One region of the Streptomyces sp. NPDC001002 genome, then DNA from elsewhere that is predicted to be linked to it. Evidence: riboswitches for the same ligand, from Rfam matches in the RefSeq annotation. Region 1 holds a riboswitch; the other holds the start of a gene.
The links. A riboswitch is a leader RNA that binds a small molecule or an ion and turns the genes downstream of it on or off. The one in region 1 is predicted to bind cyclic di-AMP.

Region 1 (7,490 bases):
ACCCCGCAGGCGCGCAGCGCCAAGTTCGCCCGCCTCGCGATCTTCCTGCCGTACGCCGTCCCCGGCATCATCGCGGCCCTGATGTGGGGCTTCCTCTACCTGCCGACGGTCAGCCCCTTCTACTACCTCCTGCGCGAGTTCGACCTCCCGCAGCCGGACCTGTTCGACGGCGGCAACCTGTACCTGTCCTTCGCGAACATCGCGGTGTGGGGCGGCACCGGCTTCAACATGATCGTGATCTACACGGCCCTGCGCTCGATCCCGCAGGAGATCTACGAGGCCGCCCGCATCGACGGCGCGTCCGACCTGAAGATCGCCCTGCGGATCAAGATCCCGATCGTGATGCCGTCCCTGGTGCTCACGTTCTTCTTCTCGGTCATCGCCACGCTCCAGGTCTTCACCGAGCCCATGGCGCTCAAGCCGCTGACCAACGGCCTCTCCAGTTCCTGGAGTCCGCTGATGGCCATCTACGACGCCGCCTTCCTCAGGTCGGACATCTACGGCGCCTCCGCCACCGCCGTGGTGCTGGCCCTGGCGACCTTCGCGCTCTCCTTCACGCTGCTGCGCGTCTCCGACCGCTACACCCGGGAGGACCGGGCATGACCCTCCTCACCCTCACCGCCACCGACGCCCGCCCGGGCCTCAGCAAGCCGAGGCGCACCGCCTGGGTGCCCACCGTGGTGCTGATCATCGGCTCGCTGTACTGCCTGATCCCCGTGGTCTGGGTGGTCATCGCGGCGAGCAAGGGCCAGGGCGAACTCTTCTCCACCTTCACCTTCGCCCCCGGCACCGGCTTCCTCGACAACTTCAAGGAGCTGAGCTCCTACCGGGACGGCATCTACTGGGAGTGGATGGCCAACTCCCTTCTGTACGCGGGCGGCGGCGCCCTGCTCTCCGCCGCGGTCTCGGCCGCCGGCGGCTACGCGCTGGGCCGATTCGCCTTCCGGGGACGGGAGTTCGTCTTCAAGCTGATGCTGGCCGGCGTCCTGGTCCCGAGCATCGTGCTGACGGTCCCGCAGTACCTGCTCCTCTCGAAGCTGGGCCTGGCCGACTCGTACTGGTCGATGCTCCTGCCGTCGATCCTCTCCCCGTACGGCGTCTACCTCGTCCGCATCTACGCGGCCGCCTCCGTGCCCGCCGAACTCCTCGAAGCGGCCCGCATGGACGGCGCGAGCGAGTGGCGGATCTTCTCGCGGATCGCGGTGCCGATGATGATGCCGGGCCTCATCACGGTGTTCCTGTTCCAGTTCGTCGGCATCTGGAACAACTTCCTGCTGCCGTACGTGATGCTCGCGGACGACACCAAGTTCCCGATCACGCTGGGCCTTTACACCCTGCTCAACCAGGGCGCCTCCCAACCCGCCCTCTACACCCTGGTCATCATGGGCTGCTTCCTCGCGATCCTGCCGCTGATCGGACTCTTCCTGGTGATCCAGCGTTTCTGGTCCCTGGATCTGCTCAGCGGCTCGGTCAAGGCGTGAGAAGTATGTAGCGAGTACCTCCCCCCACCGCACTGAACCGGCAGAACGAGGAACATGGCCACCAGTCCGAACGGACGCCGTAAACCGCCCACCATCCACGACGTGGCCCGGGAGGCAGGGGTCTCCCGGGGGACCGTCTCCCGGTTCCTGAACGGGGGCCACTACGTCTCACCGGCCGCCCGCACCGCCGTGGAGTCGGCGATCAGGAAGACGGGGTACGTCGTCAACCGGCATGCCCGCAGCCTGAGTACGGGACGGTCGGACTCGGTGGCGTTCCTCCTCACCGAGCCGCAGGAGAAGTTCTTCGAGGACCCCAACTTCAATGTGCTGCTGCGGGGTTGCACCGAGCACCTGGCCCGGCACGACATCCCGCTGCTGCTGATGCTGGCCTCGTCCGAGGACGACCGGCGCCGTCTCACCCGGTACATCACTTCGGGTCACGTCGACGGCGTCCTGCTCGTCTCCAACCACAGCGGCGACCCGGTCGCGGCCGAACTCCGCGACGCCGGCATCCCGTTGGTGGCCTGCGGCAAACCGGTCGGCCTCGGCTCCAAGGTCAGCTACGTGGCGGCGGCCGACCGCGAGGGCGCCCAGGAGATGGTGCGCCATCTCATCTCCCGCGGCCGACGCCGTATCGGCATGGTCACCGGACCGCTCGACACCGCTGGCGGTCCCGACCGGTTGGCCGGCTACCGCGACGTCCTCACCGAGGCAGGCCTGCCCTACGACCCGGCACTCGTCGTCGAGGGCGACTACCGCCGCACCGGCGGCGAGCGGGCCGCCCGCGCACTCCTGGACCGGACCCCGGACATCGACGCGGTGTTCGTGGCCTCCGACCTCATGGCCCTCGGCGTCGTCAACACCCTTCAGCAGTCCGGCCGTTCGGTCCCCGATGACATCGCTGTCGGCGGCTTCGACGACTCGGCCGCGGCCACCGCGGGCACCCCGGCGCTCACCACCATGCGCCAGCCCTACGACCGCATCAGCGCCGAGATGGTCCGCATGCTGCTCGCGCAGATCGCCGGCGAGGACACGGCGGGGGTGCTGCTGCCGACGGAGTTGGTGATCAGGGAGTCGGCGTGACCCGAACTCCGGTTGTCCACGCACATGTAGTCAGCAACCGTCCGGTTCGCGTCGAGTTAGCCGGGCTTTCCATCCGTATTCTCTGATCATGGCCGCACCCCTCGCATATTCACTCATCGCCACGGATCTGGACGGCACCCTGCTCCGGGGCGACGACACCCTCTCCGACCGGTCTCTCGCCGCGCTCGCGCGGGCGGTCGGCGCCGGGGCCCGCCATCTCGTCGTGACCGGACGGCCGGCCCCGAGAGTGCGACCGCTCCTCGACGACCTGGGGAGCAGGGGGCTCGCGGTGTGCGGGCAGGGCGCGCAGGTGTACGACGCCGGCGCGGACCGGCTGCTCTGGTCGGTCACCCTGGACCGGGAGTTGGCCGAGACCGCGCTCGGCAAGATCGAGGCGGAGGTCGGGCAGGTGTACGCGGCCGTGGACCAGGACGGCGTCGACGGACTCACGCTCATCGAACCCGGCTACCTCATGCCGCACCCCACCCTGCCCGCCGTCCAGGTCGGCCGCCGCGACGACCTGTGGCACGAACCGATCAGCAAGGTGCTGCTGCGCCATCCCGACCTGTCCGACGACGAGTTGGCCACGACGGCCCGCACAGTGGTGGGTTCACTGGCCACCGTCACCATGTCGGGACCCGGCACCGTCGAACTCCAGCCATGCGGCGTCACCAAGGCGACCGGCCTCGCCCTGGCCGCCCGCCACCTGGGCCTGGGCCCGCACGAGACGATCGCCTTCGGCGACATGCCCAACGACATCCCCATGTTCGACTGGGCCGCCCACGGAGTGGCCATGGCCAACGCCCACCCCGAACTCAAGGCGGTGGCAGACGAGGTGACGACGTCGAACGAGGACGACGGCATCGCCGTAGTCCTGGAACGACTATTCCCACAGCGCCCCTGATAGGCCCGAAGGGCCTTCAGGGGCGCGGGGAACTGCGCGACCAGCCACGACGGCGCCGCAGCCGCAAACGAACACATCGCGGCACTTCCCATCGCGGCCGATCCGACGGAGTCAGTACGCCCCGTAGACGTTGTCGATCGAGCCGTAAACCGCCGCCGCGTAGTTGCAGGCCGCCGTGATGTTCGCGACCGGGTCGTACGGGTCGAAGGACGTGCCGGCCACGTGGTACGCGGCGAAGGTCGGGTCGATCACCTGGAGCAGGCCCTTGGACGGGGTGCCGGCCACCGCGTTGGAGTCCCAGTTGTTGATGGCGTACTGATTGCCGGACGACTCACGGATCACGTTGCGGTAGATGCCGTCGTACGTGCCCGGGATCCCGTTCTGCGCCATGACCTGGAGCGAGGCGCGGATCCAGCCGTCGAGGGTGTTGGAGTACCCCAGCGACGCGGCGGTCACCGTCGACGAGGGAGCCGCGGACGCGGTGGTCGCGCCGATGACGGGGAGGGCGAGCACCGCGGCCCCCGTGCCGAGCACGGCGAGCTTGCGGGCGAGGCGGGAGTTGCGGCTGCGACGGTGCTGAGCGGATGCAGGCATGACGAGGTTCCTCTCCGTCGCCTGCGAGGTGAGCTGTCGGGTTCGGGCTGGGAGGTGCCCGGCCACGCCCTTGCGGACGCGACTTAACCCCAAGCCGTCCCGGTCGCGCTGACCGGTCCGGCGACTTACCTGGGTCCCCCGCTCCTGCCGTGCGGTGAGTTCGTGACTGGGATGCCGGGCGGCGGCAGGATTCGGCGTTCCACCCGACAGGGCGGGAACGTATGCGAGAGCACATGTCCGGAACAAGTACCGGATTCACACATCGACCCTATTGACCTTGGTCTGAGGCCTATGGGGCGCTTGATCCTTTGCGCCTGCCAAGAGTCAACTGGCAAGCGGCGGAAGGAGAAACGCCGACATGTCGGGGCACAGGGCATACACAGAAACGCGTGACCCAAGTCACGGCAGGATTAAGAACGGCAAAACGGGCATTCATCCTCAACTGGCAGTTCTCGGAATCCTCTTCTCCCAGGTCCGATGAAAGATCACCTCACCGCCTTCGGTGCAGATCACCTCATTCGAGGTAATAAATTCCGTTTCGTCGCACGTAATCTCCGACCGGGTGCGCACGGTGGTGTCCCAGGCCTGCTCCGGCCGATGCAGCCGGATCGACCAGTCGGACCGCGTACGCGCCGACAACGGATCCGACTCGTCGATCGTGTACGTCTCCAGCGCGTCCTCGGTGAACTCCAACCCGTCCGGATACACCCGGGTCCCGCCGTACCGCGGGTCCACCTCCAGCCGCCACTCACCCTTCGCGACATCCCGCACGACCACCCGCTCGGGCCGCGGCTCGTCCAACGTGGCCGGGTAGTTGACCCCGAGCGGCTCGGCCTCCTCGGGCCCCTCGAAGCGAATGCCGTCCGTCGATTCCCGTTCCCGCACCGGGAGTTCGAGCGCGCTGCCCTCCGGGTCCATCGTGAAGCCGGCCGCCGACTCCGGCTGGGGCCAGATCCACGGCCAGTACGCCGAGGACACCGCGAGCCGGATGCGATGCCCGGCCGGGACGGCGTACCCGATGCCGTTCAGCTCGAAGGTCACGTCCTCCACCGCGCCCGGCGTCCAGGGCACCGCCCGCTCCCGGCCGAACCGCGCCGACAGATTCAGCACCCCGCGCGTGATCAGCGTCGACGCTCCGTCCGGCGCCACATCGCACAGCCGGGCGATCACCTGCCCCCGCGCCACCTCCGAGGTCAGCCGCAACCGCACCCTCGGCCGCCCCAGCACCCAGGTCTCCGCCGGCACCTCGAACTCGAAGCACGCCGAGCGCGCGTCCTCGTCCCGCTGGTCCGGCGGCAGATCGGCGTCGTTCCCGAAGGGGAAGAACCGGCCCGCGTCCACCCCCGTGTGCATGGGCGACCGCACGATCGCGGGTGCGCCACGCAGCCCGTACGTCGTCGTCTTGACGTGCGGCGAGGGCCAGGCCGGCTCGCCGACCCAGCGGCCGGGCAGGGTCTCGTAGACCGTGGCCGGCGGGTGCGCGTCGCTGACGTAGGAGCGCAGCAGGGGGTCGGCCATGACGCCGGTGTCCTTGCCCTTCAGCCAGTGGTCCCACCAGCGCAGGGTCTCCTGGAGGAAGCCGATCGCCGGGCCCGGCGGCAGGCCGCGGTCCGGGTACTGGTGGGACCAGGGGCCGATCAGCCCCCGTACCCGGTCCGCCGGAAGGTGCTCGACGAGCCGCAGCACGGTGTCGCGGTACGGGTCGTGCCAGCCGCCCACCGCCAGGACGGCCGCGTCGATCGCGCCGTAGTCCTCGCAGACGCTGCCGTGCCGCCAGTAGTCGTCCCGGGTCTGGTGGGCGAGCCAGGTGTGGATGAAGGGGTCGACGGCCTCCAGGCGTTTGAGCCACATGTCCCGCCATTCCTCGCCCACATGGAGCGGGTCCGGCGGGCGGGAGACGAAGGCGAGCATGGTCGCCGCCCACGCGTGCATGTCGACGGCGAGGGCGGAACCACCCATGTAGTGCACGTCGTTGTCATAACGGTCGTCCGTGGAGCAGACGGTGACGACCGCCTTGAGCGGCTCGGGTGCGAGGGCCGCCAGCTGGAGGGAGTTGAAGCCGCCCCAGGAGATGCCGAACATGCCCACCTTGCCGTCGCACCAGGGCTGCGCGGCAAGCCAGTTGACCACTTCCACCCCGTCGGCCAGCTCGGTCGCCGAGTACTCGTCACCCGGCATGCCCTCGCTGTTGCCGTGCCCGCGCACGTCGACCCGGACGGAGGCGTAGCCGTGCCCGGCGTACCAGGGGTGGCGCTGGGCGTCGCGGGGCGCGGTCCAGTCGGTCAGGCGGTACGGCAGGTATTCGAGGAGCGCCGGTACGGGCTCCTCGGTGAGCGGGCGCCATACGCGGGCGTACAACCGCGTTCCGTCGGGCAGCCGGACACGGAGGTCCTCGTGAGTCGTCTCGTACGGGAAGGACGTTCTGATGTGCATGAGCGTGACCCCAGTGGCTGCGTGGGCTTCAGTGGACTCGGCTGTAATGGACTCGGCTTCAGTGGACCGGGTGCATCGTGCGGCGCAGCCAGGGCGCCGCGGCGATCACCGCGAGGCCCGCGGCCACCGCGATCGCGCCGTTGACGCCGAAGTAGGCCGGCTTGGAGACGTCGTCGTAGAGCTTCACCGTCTGGGCCTGGATGCCGTTGGCGAGCGCGAGGGACAGGAACCAGAGGGACATGGTCTGGCTGGAGAAGGCGGCCGGGGCGAGCTTGGTGGTCGCGGACATGCCGGAGGTCTCCAGGAGGATGTCGCCGAGGCCGAGCAGCAGGTAGGAGCCGACGATCCACCAGACCGACATCAGGTAGTCGTCGCCGCTGTGTCCGCTGGTCGGCAGGACCATCAGCAGGAAGGACAGGCCGCCCAGCACGACCCCGATCGCGATCTTGTTGGAGGCGTGCGGCTGGCGCGGACCCATCCGCACCCACAGCGCGGCGACCACGGGCGCGAGCCCGACCTCGAAGGCGCCGAGCGCGGAGGCGTACCAGCTGGCCGGGAAGTCGAAGCCAAGGATGGACGTCTCGGCGTTGGTCGAGGCCAGCAGCATCATCGTCGAGTACGCCTGGAAGAGGATGAAGTTGAAGACCGTGGAGGCGAGGAACAGCACGATGTACGGGCGCAGCCGGCCGCGTTCGTCCGCAGTCACGCGCGGGCTCATGAACATCACCGCGAAGTAGACGACCGGGGCGATCACGGAGACCACCGTGAGCAGGTCGACGAAGCGGTCCATGGTCAGCCAGCCGATGCCGGCGAGCAGTACCGCGAGGGCGGCGGCGACCAGGATCCCGGCGACGATCAGCCGGACCGCCCGGCGCATCCCCTCCGGCGCGAGCGCGAACTCCGCCGTGTTGCTGCGCCCGGCCAGGTGACGGCGCCCGGCGACGTACTGGATCAGTCCGAAGGTCATGCCGACGGCCGCCGCCGAGAAGCCCCAG
Region 2 (7,490 bases), on a different contig from region 1:
GAGAGGTTCGCCAGGATGGAGTAGTACAGGTGGGGCATGCCGGCGTCCTGCTGGAGCTGCCGGTCGATCGCGTCCTCCAGGAGGTGCGTCGCGGCGATGTACGCGCGCCATGCGCGCTGCTCCTCAGGAGTGAGCCAGCGAGTCGTCATGGGACCAGTGTAGGTTTGTTTCAAACTTGAACCAAGCCCCGCCCTTCGATCGAGCCGGGAGCGCGTCGATGCCCCACCCGTACGTCCTGCTGTCCGCCGCCGTCTCCCTCGACGGCTACCTCGACGACACCGGCCCCGAGCGCCTCCTGCTCTCCTCCCCGGCCGACTTCGACCGCGTCGACGAGGTACGGGCGTCCGTCGACGCGATCCTGGTCGGCGCCGGCACGATCCGCGCCGACAACCCCCGCCTGCTGGTGAACTCGCCCGAGCGCCGGGCCGCCCGCGTGGCGTCGGGCCGGCCGGAGTACCCCCTCAAGGTCACGGTCAGCGCCACCGGCGACCTCGACCCGGCCGCCAACTTCTGGCACACGGGCGGCGAGAAGGTCCTGTACACGACGGACAAGGGCGCGGAACGGGCGCGCGACCTGGGCATCGCGGCCGACGTCGTCCCGCTCGGCGCCGACCTGGACTGGCGCGCACTCCTGACCCATCTCCACGAGGTGCGCGGCATCGACCGCCTCATGGTCGAGGGCGGCGGCACGATCCACACCCAGCTCCTCCAGCAGGGCCTCGCGGACGAACTCCACCTGGTCCTGTCCCCGCTCTTCGTGGGCACGCCGACCGCGCCCCGCCTCTTCGGCCCGGGTCCGTACCAGCCCGGCCGCCTCCGCCTCCTCGAAACCCGGCAGATCGAGGACGTCGTCCTCATGCGCTACGAGCCCACCGCCCCCGGCACCGGCTCCCTCCCCACCGCCGCCGACCACCACTGGCTCCGCCTCGCCTGCGAACTGGCCACCCACTGCCCGCCCTCCACCACCGCCTTCAGCGTCGGCGCGGTGGTGGTCGCCGCCGACGGCACGGAGCTGGCCCGCGGCCACTCCCGAGAGGCCGGCGACCCGGTGGTCCACGCCGAGGAGGCGGCCCTGGCCAAGCTCGCCCCGACGGACCCCCGCCTTCCGTCCGCCACGATCTACAGCAGCCTCGAACCCTGCGCCCACCGAGCCTCCCGCCCCAAGCCCTGCGCCCAGCTCATCCTCGACGCGGGGGTACGCCGAGTGGTGACGGCCTGGCGCGAGCCGGACACGTTCGTGACGGCGGCGGACGGGAACGGGTTGTTGGCGGGGCGGGGGGTCGAGGTGGTGGTGATCCCGGAGTACGAGGAGCGAGCGAAGGCGCCCAACTCCCACCTCCTGGCCTGACGTCCACCCCTGCCCTGTCGGTCCAATCGGCCCAACAGATCCTGCGCCCCACTCCCCGAACGGTCACTCTGCGAGAGACCCGAATGGACATAAGCGGAGGAAAAGATGGCCGTGAGGTCACTCACAAGACGAGCCGCCGCGCTCCTGATCGCGCCCCTTCTCACCGTGACCGTCGCCTCGTGCGGCAGCGCGGACCCCGGTACCCGGACCATGGCCCGCGCCCTCCCCCCGGACGCCACGTTCACCCACCCCGGCGTGCTCGTCAGCAAGGCGCAGCTGGACACCGTACGAAAGAACGTCACCGCCGGGAAGCAGCCGTGGCTGAAGGCGTTCCTGGACATGCGGGACAGCAAGTACGGGTCGTACAAGTACCGGCCCGAGCCGTACGAGAACGTCGACTGTCCCTGGGGCGGCAAGGTCGCGCAGGGGTGTGTGGAGGAGCGGGAGGACGCGATCGCCGCGTACACACAGGCACTGCTCTTCAGCGTCACCGGCAAGCAGGAGCACGCGCTGAAGGCGCGGGAGATCATGGACGCCTGGTCGGCGAAGATCAAGCGGCACTCCGAGGAGGACGCCGGACTGCAGACCGCGTGGGCCGGGTCGACATGGGCGCGGGCGGCGGAGATCGTGCGGTACGCGCCGGGTGCCGGGTGGCCGGCCGACCGGGTCGCACGGTTCGAGAAGATGCTGCGTACGGCGTATCAGCCGTACGTCACCGAGAAGCTGCCCGACTACAACGGCAACTGGGACCTCGCGATGACCGACGCGGCGATCGGCATCGCCGTCTTCACCAACGACCACAAGGCCTTCGACGCCGCCCTCGCCCGGTTCCGCGACCGCGTGCCCGCCTACTTCTACCTGGAGAAGGACGGCAAGGTCCCGCTCACCGTGGCCGGCTCGACCATGAACACGCCGCAGAAGCTGACGACGTACTGGTTCAAGCAGGGGACGTACAAAGACGGCGTCGCGCAGGAGACCTGCCGCAACTTCAAGCACGTCGGCTACTCGCTCGCCGCCACCGCGCACATCGCCGAGACCGCCTGGCACCAGGGCGTCGACCTGTACGGCGAGGTCAAGGACCGGCTGACCGCGGCGCTCGCCTTCCACGCCCGCTACCAGCTGGGCGAGAACCCGCCCGCGTGGCTGTGCGGCGGCAAGGTCGACCGGAACATGGGCCCCGACCTGGAGGTCGCCCTCAACCACCTGGAGGGCCGACTCGGCGGCTCCGTCCCGGCCGCCCACAAGCTGGCCGAGGAGACCCGCCCGGCCGGTACCGACGATCTCTTCGTCTCCTGGGAGACCCTGACCCACGCCGGAAACCCGGCGACCTGACCGGCCCGGTCGCTCCCCGGCCGCTCCCGTCCCGATCTCTCCTTGGTCACTCCCGTCCCGCGGATGGCGTACAGTGGAGAACACAACGGCGCGGGGTGGAGCAGCTCGGTAGCTCGCTGGGCTCATAACCCAGAGGTCGCAGGTTCAAATCCTGTCCCCGCTACTGACGGCACAGGGCCGGAGTCCAGATCATCGGATTCCGGCCCTGAGTCATTTCCCGCCCCTGTCTTCGGGCTCTCTTCGGCCGTTGTCACGCCCGGTGAGCAGGCGAATGCCCTCCGCCCAACAACTGACATCCCGTCAACAGCTCTGTTCATTCCCGGGCTTGGTCAACTCGCCCGATTTTCACCGGTCATGGCCCGAACGTCCTGCGTGAAAACGTTAATGATCAAGCCGAACAGCTTGGAATCCCCACCCCGTGTCTATTAACGTTCGATAACGCAGCGCGGTCGTCCCAGCCGTCACAAGAGTCGGCTCCGTGCGCACGCGCCGAATCCCGCAAGGGAACCGGGGAACCACCAACTTGGGGTGAATCGCGAGTAGTCCGTCGTGTACGCACGACCGGTTTACGCGCGTAGGAGACCTTCCTGCTCCGAACCCGTCAGCTAACCCGGTAGGCGAGAAGGAAGGAAAGGAGTACGCCCAGGTGGCGTCCAACCCCCCTGCCCCGGCGGCCCCGTCCGTGCCGAGCCAGCGTGACAACGAGACGTTCGGCTACGGCGGATACCGCACCGACGAGGGCCCTTGGGAGGAATGGAACCCCACCGAGGATTCCGTCCGCCCCAACCGCGGTCGCCACCGCGTCTCCAAGCAGCGCGGCGGCGGCGGGGGATTCGCCCGCAGCTCCACCGTCCTGGGCGTCGGTGTCATAGCCGCGGTGAGCGCGGGCGGCATGGCCAGCGCCAACACCGGCAAGCCGCCGGTCTCCATCTCCGTGCCCGACCTGCCGAACGTCGGCTCGGTCTTCGGCGAGACCTCCACCCCCGCCGCCAAGGGCTCCGCGACCGCCCTCAGCAGCGTCGGTGTGACCTCCACCGAGACCGAGCAGGGCACCAAGGACGCCGGCGAGGTGCTGCGCGACCGCATCATGGCGCAGGCCGAGTCCCAGCGCGTCCAGGTCGACAGCAAGGTCCAGTACGCCACCGAGGCCTCCCTCTCCAAGCAGGTCGACGAGGCCGCCGCGAAGGCGGAGAAGGCGGCCGCCGAGAAGGCCGCCGCCGCGAAGAAGAAGGCGGAGGCGGAGGCCAAGAAGAAGGCCGAGGCCGCGAAGCTGGCGGAACTGGCCACGCAGTACCGCCTGCCGGTCGCCTCCTACACGATCACCGGCACCTTCGGGCAGGCCGGTTCCCTGTGGTCCTCCGGCTACCACACGGGCCTCGACTTCGCCGCCCCCACGGGCACGCTCATCAAGGCCATCCACAGCGGCACCGTCACGGAGGCCGGCTGGGCTGGCTCGTACGGCTACCGCACGATCCTCACCCTCGACGACGGTACGGAGCTGTGGTTCTGCCACCAGTCGTCGATCGGCGTGAGCGTGGGCCAGAAGGTCGCCACCGGCGATGTCATCGGCCGCGTGGGCGCCACCGGCAACGTGACCGGGGCGCACCTGCACCTGGAGGTCCACCCGAACGGCCAGGCCGACGGGATCGACCCGATGGCGTGGCTGCGCAGCAAGGGCCTCACCCCCTGACACAGGCCGCTGTCGAAAAGCACCGATAGGCATCGCCAAGTTCCCGGAACAGCGGACTCCGCTTGTTTACGGGAACTTTGCGGCTCCCGCGGAAGACCGGTCTCCGCTGCCGGCGTTGATGTGAAGCATGACGTCCTCCTCTGCTTCTCTGCGCAAGCTCGGCTCCTCCGACCTGGAGGTCTTCCCCCTTTCCCTCGGCGGCAACGTCTTCGGCTGGACGGCCGACGAGGCGACCTCCTTCGCCGTCCTGGACGCCTACGCGGCGGCCGGCGGCAACTTCGTCGACACCGCCGACTCCTACACGGCCTGGATCGAGGGCAACTCCGGCGGCGAGTCCGAGACGATCATCGGCAAGTGGGTCAAGGCCCGCGGCAACCGCTCCGACATCGTCATCGCGACCAAGGTCAGCCAGCACCCCGACTACAAGGGCCTGTCCGGCGCGAATATCAAGGCCGCCGCCGACGCCTCGCTGCGCCGCCTGGAAACCGACTACATCGACCTCTACTACACCCACTTCGACCAGCCCGAGGTCCCGGTCGAGGAGATCATCGGCGCGCTCGACGAGCTGGTGCGGTCGGGCAAGGTACGCAACATCGCCGTCTCCAACATCACGCCGGAGCGGCTGCGGGAGTCCCTGGAGTTCTCCGACCGCGAGGACCTGGCCCGGTACGTGGCCATCCAGCCCCACTACAACCTGGTCTCCCGCGACACCTACGAGGGCGAGCTGCGGGACATCGCCGCCACCGCGGGCCTCGCCGCCGTCCCCTACTTCGCCCTGGCCGCCGGCTTCCTCACCGGGAAGTACCGGCCCGGTACGACGGTGGAGAGCGCGCGAGCGGGCCGCGCCGGCGCCTACCTGGAGTCGGAGCGGGGGCAGCGGGTGCTGACCGCCCTCGACGAGATCGCCGCCGCCCATGACGCGCAGGTCGCGACCGTGGCCCTGGCCTGGCTCGCCGCCCAGCCGACGGTGGCCGCCCCGATCGCGTCCGCCCGCACGCTTGAGCAGCTGCCCGCCCTGCTGGCGGTGGCGGACCTGACCCTGACGGAGACGGAGATCGACCGCTTGACGCAGGCGTCGGCCTGACCGATCTCCGGCGTACGCGGTTGATCTACGGCTGGTACGGGTTGTACGCGGGGTACGGCGACGCCGGATAGGCGGGCTGCGCCGGATACCCGTACACCCCGTGCACCGGCCAGGGCGGGGCGGTCACCGCGACCGGCGGGGCCGTCGTCCTGGCCGCGTAGTCCAGCGCCGGACGGGCCACGTCCTTGCGGGCCCACAACTCGGCGAGCAGTTCCCTCTCCCGTACGACGAAGTCGGCGCCGGCTCGGCCGCGGCGCCCCCGGTGCCGTAGGAAGGCCAGGGAGGTCGCGTACGCCTCGTACTGGGCGACCGCCCGTGCCGCGGGCTTGCCGTAGTGGCGGGCGGCGTAGTCGCGGGCCAGGCGGCGGGCGCGCATGGAGCCGAGGGCGAACGGCTCGGCGGGGGTGAGCCAGCCGGCCATGGTGTAGGCGGGGAGTTCCTCGCGCACGGTCCGCAGTTCGCGCTGCCGGGTCCAGATGACCAGCCAGGTCAGCAGCCCGAACGAGGGCACCATGAACACGGCGTACACCCCGAAGAACCCGTACTCGCCGAACGTCGACGAGCTGTTCCAGAACGCGTGCATGCCCATCGCGAGCAGCAGCCCGGACAGCGGGACGAGGACGCGGCGCAGGTGCTGGCGGTCGCCCGAGAGCGCGGCGATGCCGAAGCCGATGCCGGTGCAGACGGTGAAGAGGGGGTGCGCGAACGGCGACATGATGATGCGGACGAAGAAGGTCGCCGCCGTGACGGAGGCGATGCCGCGGTCGCCGGTCAGCTGGTCGGTGCCGAAGGCGGTCCCCAGGTAGAGGATGTTCTCGGTGAACGCGAAGCCGGTGGCGGTGACGCCGGCTATCACCACCCCGTCGACGATCCCGGTGAAGTCCCGGCGCCGGAACAGGAAGACGAGCAGGACGGCCGCGGCCTTGGCCGACTCCTCGACGATCGGGGCTATCACCGTCGCGCCGAGGGTGTCCGCGCTGGAGGGGTCCGCGGTCGCCGTCGCGATCCATCTGGTCGCGAAGCTGTTGGCGACGATCGCTATCAGCGCCGCCGCGCAGGCGCCCCAGGCGAAGGCGAAGAGCAGATTGCGCCACGGGCCCGGTTCGACCCGGTCGAGCCAGCGGAAGGCGGCTATGAGGAGCGGTACGGGCAGCACGGCGAGGCCGAGTCCGACCAGGAACCCCTCGGTGCCGGTCTGTTGACGCACCAGGGCGAGAATGACGAGCCCGGAGAGCGCGAGCAGGGTACTGAGCGCGCCGTACCGCACCCACCGCCGCTGCCACCAGTGGGCGTGCCCGAGCGCACCACCGGCGGGATCGCCGGCGTACGGCGGATTCGTCGGGTACGGGGGACACGTGGCCACGGCATTGACCCTAACGAGGGAGGGCGCCGCCCGCGCTGCCCGCGGAGGCTTCAGGCGCCGGTGGGGGGTTGTCGGTCGTGCTGCTGTTCGCGGTCCTGGTCGCTGGGCTCTTCGCGATGCTGTACGCGACGGAAGAGCAGGTCGTTCACGACATGTCCCTTCTCCAGCCCCTGGCCCTCGAAACGGGTCAGCGGCCGGAACTCCGGACGCGACGCGAAACCGCCGTCGGCCGCCGTGTTCTCGAACTCCGGGTGCGCGCTCAGCACTTCGAGCATCTGTTCGGCGTACGGCTCCCAGTCGGTCGCGCAGTGGACGATGCCGCCGGGTCTGACGCGGCTCGCGACGAGGTCCAGGAACTCCGGCTGGATCAGCCGCCGCTTGTGGTGCCGCTTCTTCGGCCACGGGTCCGGGAAGTAGACGCGCAGTCCGTCGAGCGCGTCCGGGGCGAGCATCTCGCGCAGCAGGATGATCGCGTCGCCGTTGCCGACGCGGACGTTGGGCAGGCCGCTCTGGTCGGCGAGGTTCAGCAGATTCCCCTGACCCGGGGTGTGCACGTCCACGGCGAGGATGTTGGTGCCCGGGTCGGCAGCGGCCATCTGCGCGGTGGCCTCACCCATGCCGAAGCCGATCTCCAGCACGACCCGGTTGGCGTTCCCGAACAACTCGCCGAGAT

Region 2: it holds a riboswitch for cyclic di-AMP, as region 1 does, so the genes downstream of both, ACWDR3_RS23560 (M23 family metallopeptidase) here and ACWDR3_RS20120 (transglycosylase SLT domain-containing protein) in region 1, are expected to answer to the same signal.

The regions. Positions count from the first base shown of each region.
Region 1 covers NZ_JBSFLV010000041.1:9,905-17,394, forward strand. Annotated here, with positions in the region: gene ACWDR3_RS20100 (carbohydrate ABC transporter permease) at 1-603, shown strand, start outside; gene ACWDR3_RS20105 (carbohydrate ABC transporter permease) at 600-1,481, shown strand; gene ACWDR3_RS20110 (LacI family DNA-binding transcriptional regulator) at 1,536-2,564, shown strand; gene ACWDR3_RS20115 (HAD family hydrolase) at 2,653-3,468, shown strand; gene ACWDR3_RS20120 (transglycosylase SLT domain-containing protein) at 3,580-4,062, opposite strand; cyclic di-AMP (ydaO/yuaA leader) riboswitch at 4,066-4,229, opposite strand; gene ACWDR3_RS20125 (CocE/NonD family hydrolase) at 4,501-6,495, opposite strand; gene ACWDR3_RS20130 (peptide MFS transporter) at 6,554-7,490, opposite strand, start outside.
Region 2 covers NZ_JBSFLV010000051.1:37,283-44,772, forward strand. Annotated here, with positions in the region: gene ACWDR3_RS23540 (MarR family winged helix-turn-helix transcriptional regulator) at 1-149, opposite strand, end outside; gene ACWDR3_RS23545 (dihydrofolate reductase family protein) at 218-1,348, shown strand; gene ACWDR3_RS23550 (alginate lyase family protein) at 1,454-2,680, shown strand; tRNA gene ACWDR3_RS23555 (tRNA-Met) at 2,770-2,843, shown strand; cyclic di-AMP (ydaO/yuaA leader) riboswitch at 3,158-3,315, shown strand; gene ACWDR3_RS23560 (M23 family metallopeptidase) at 3,327-4,370, shown strand; gene ACWDR3_RS23565 (aldo/keto reductase) at 4,498-5,454, shown strand; gene ACWDR3_RS23570 (PrsW family intramembrane metalloprotease) at 5,480-6,817, opposite strand; gene trmB (tRNA (guanosine(46)-N7)-methyltransferase TrmB) at 6,868-7,490, opposite strand, start outside.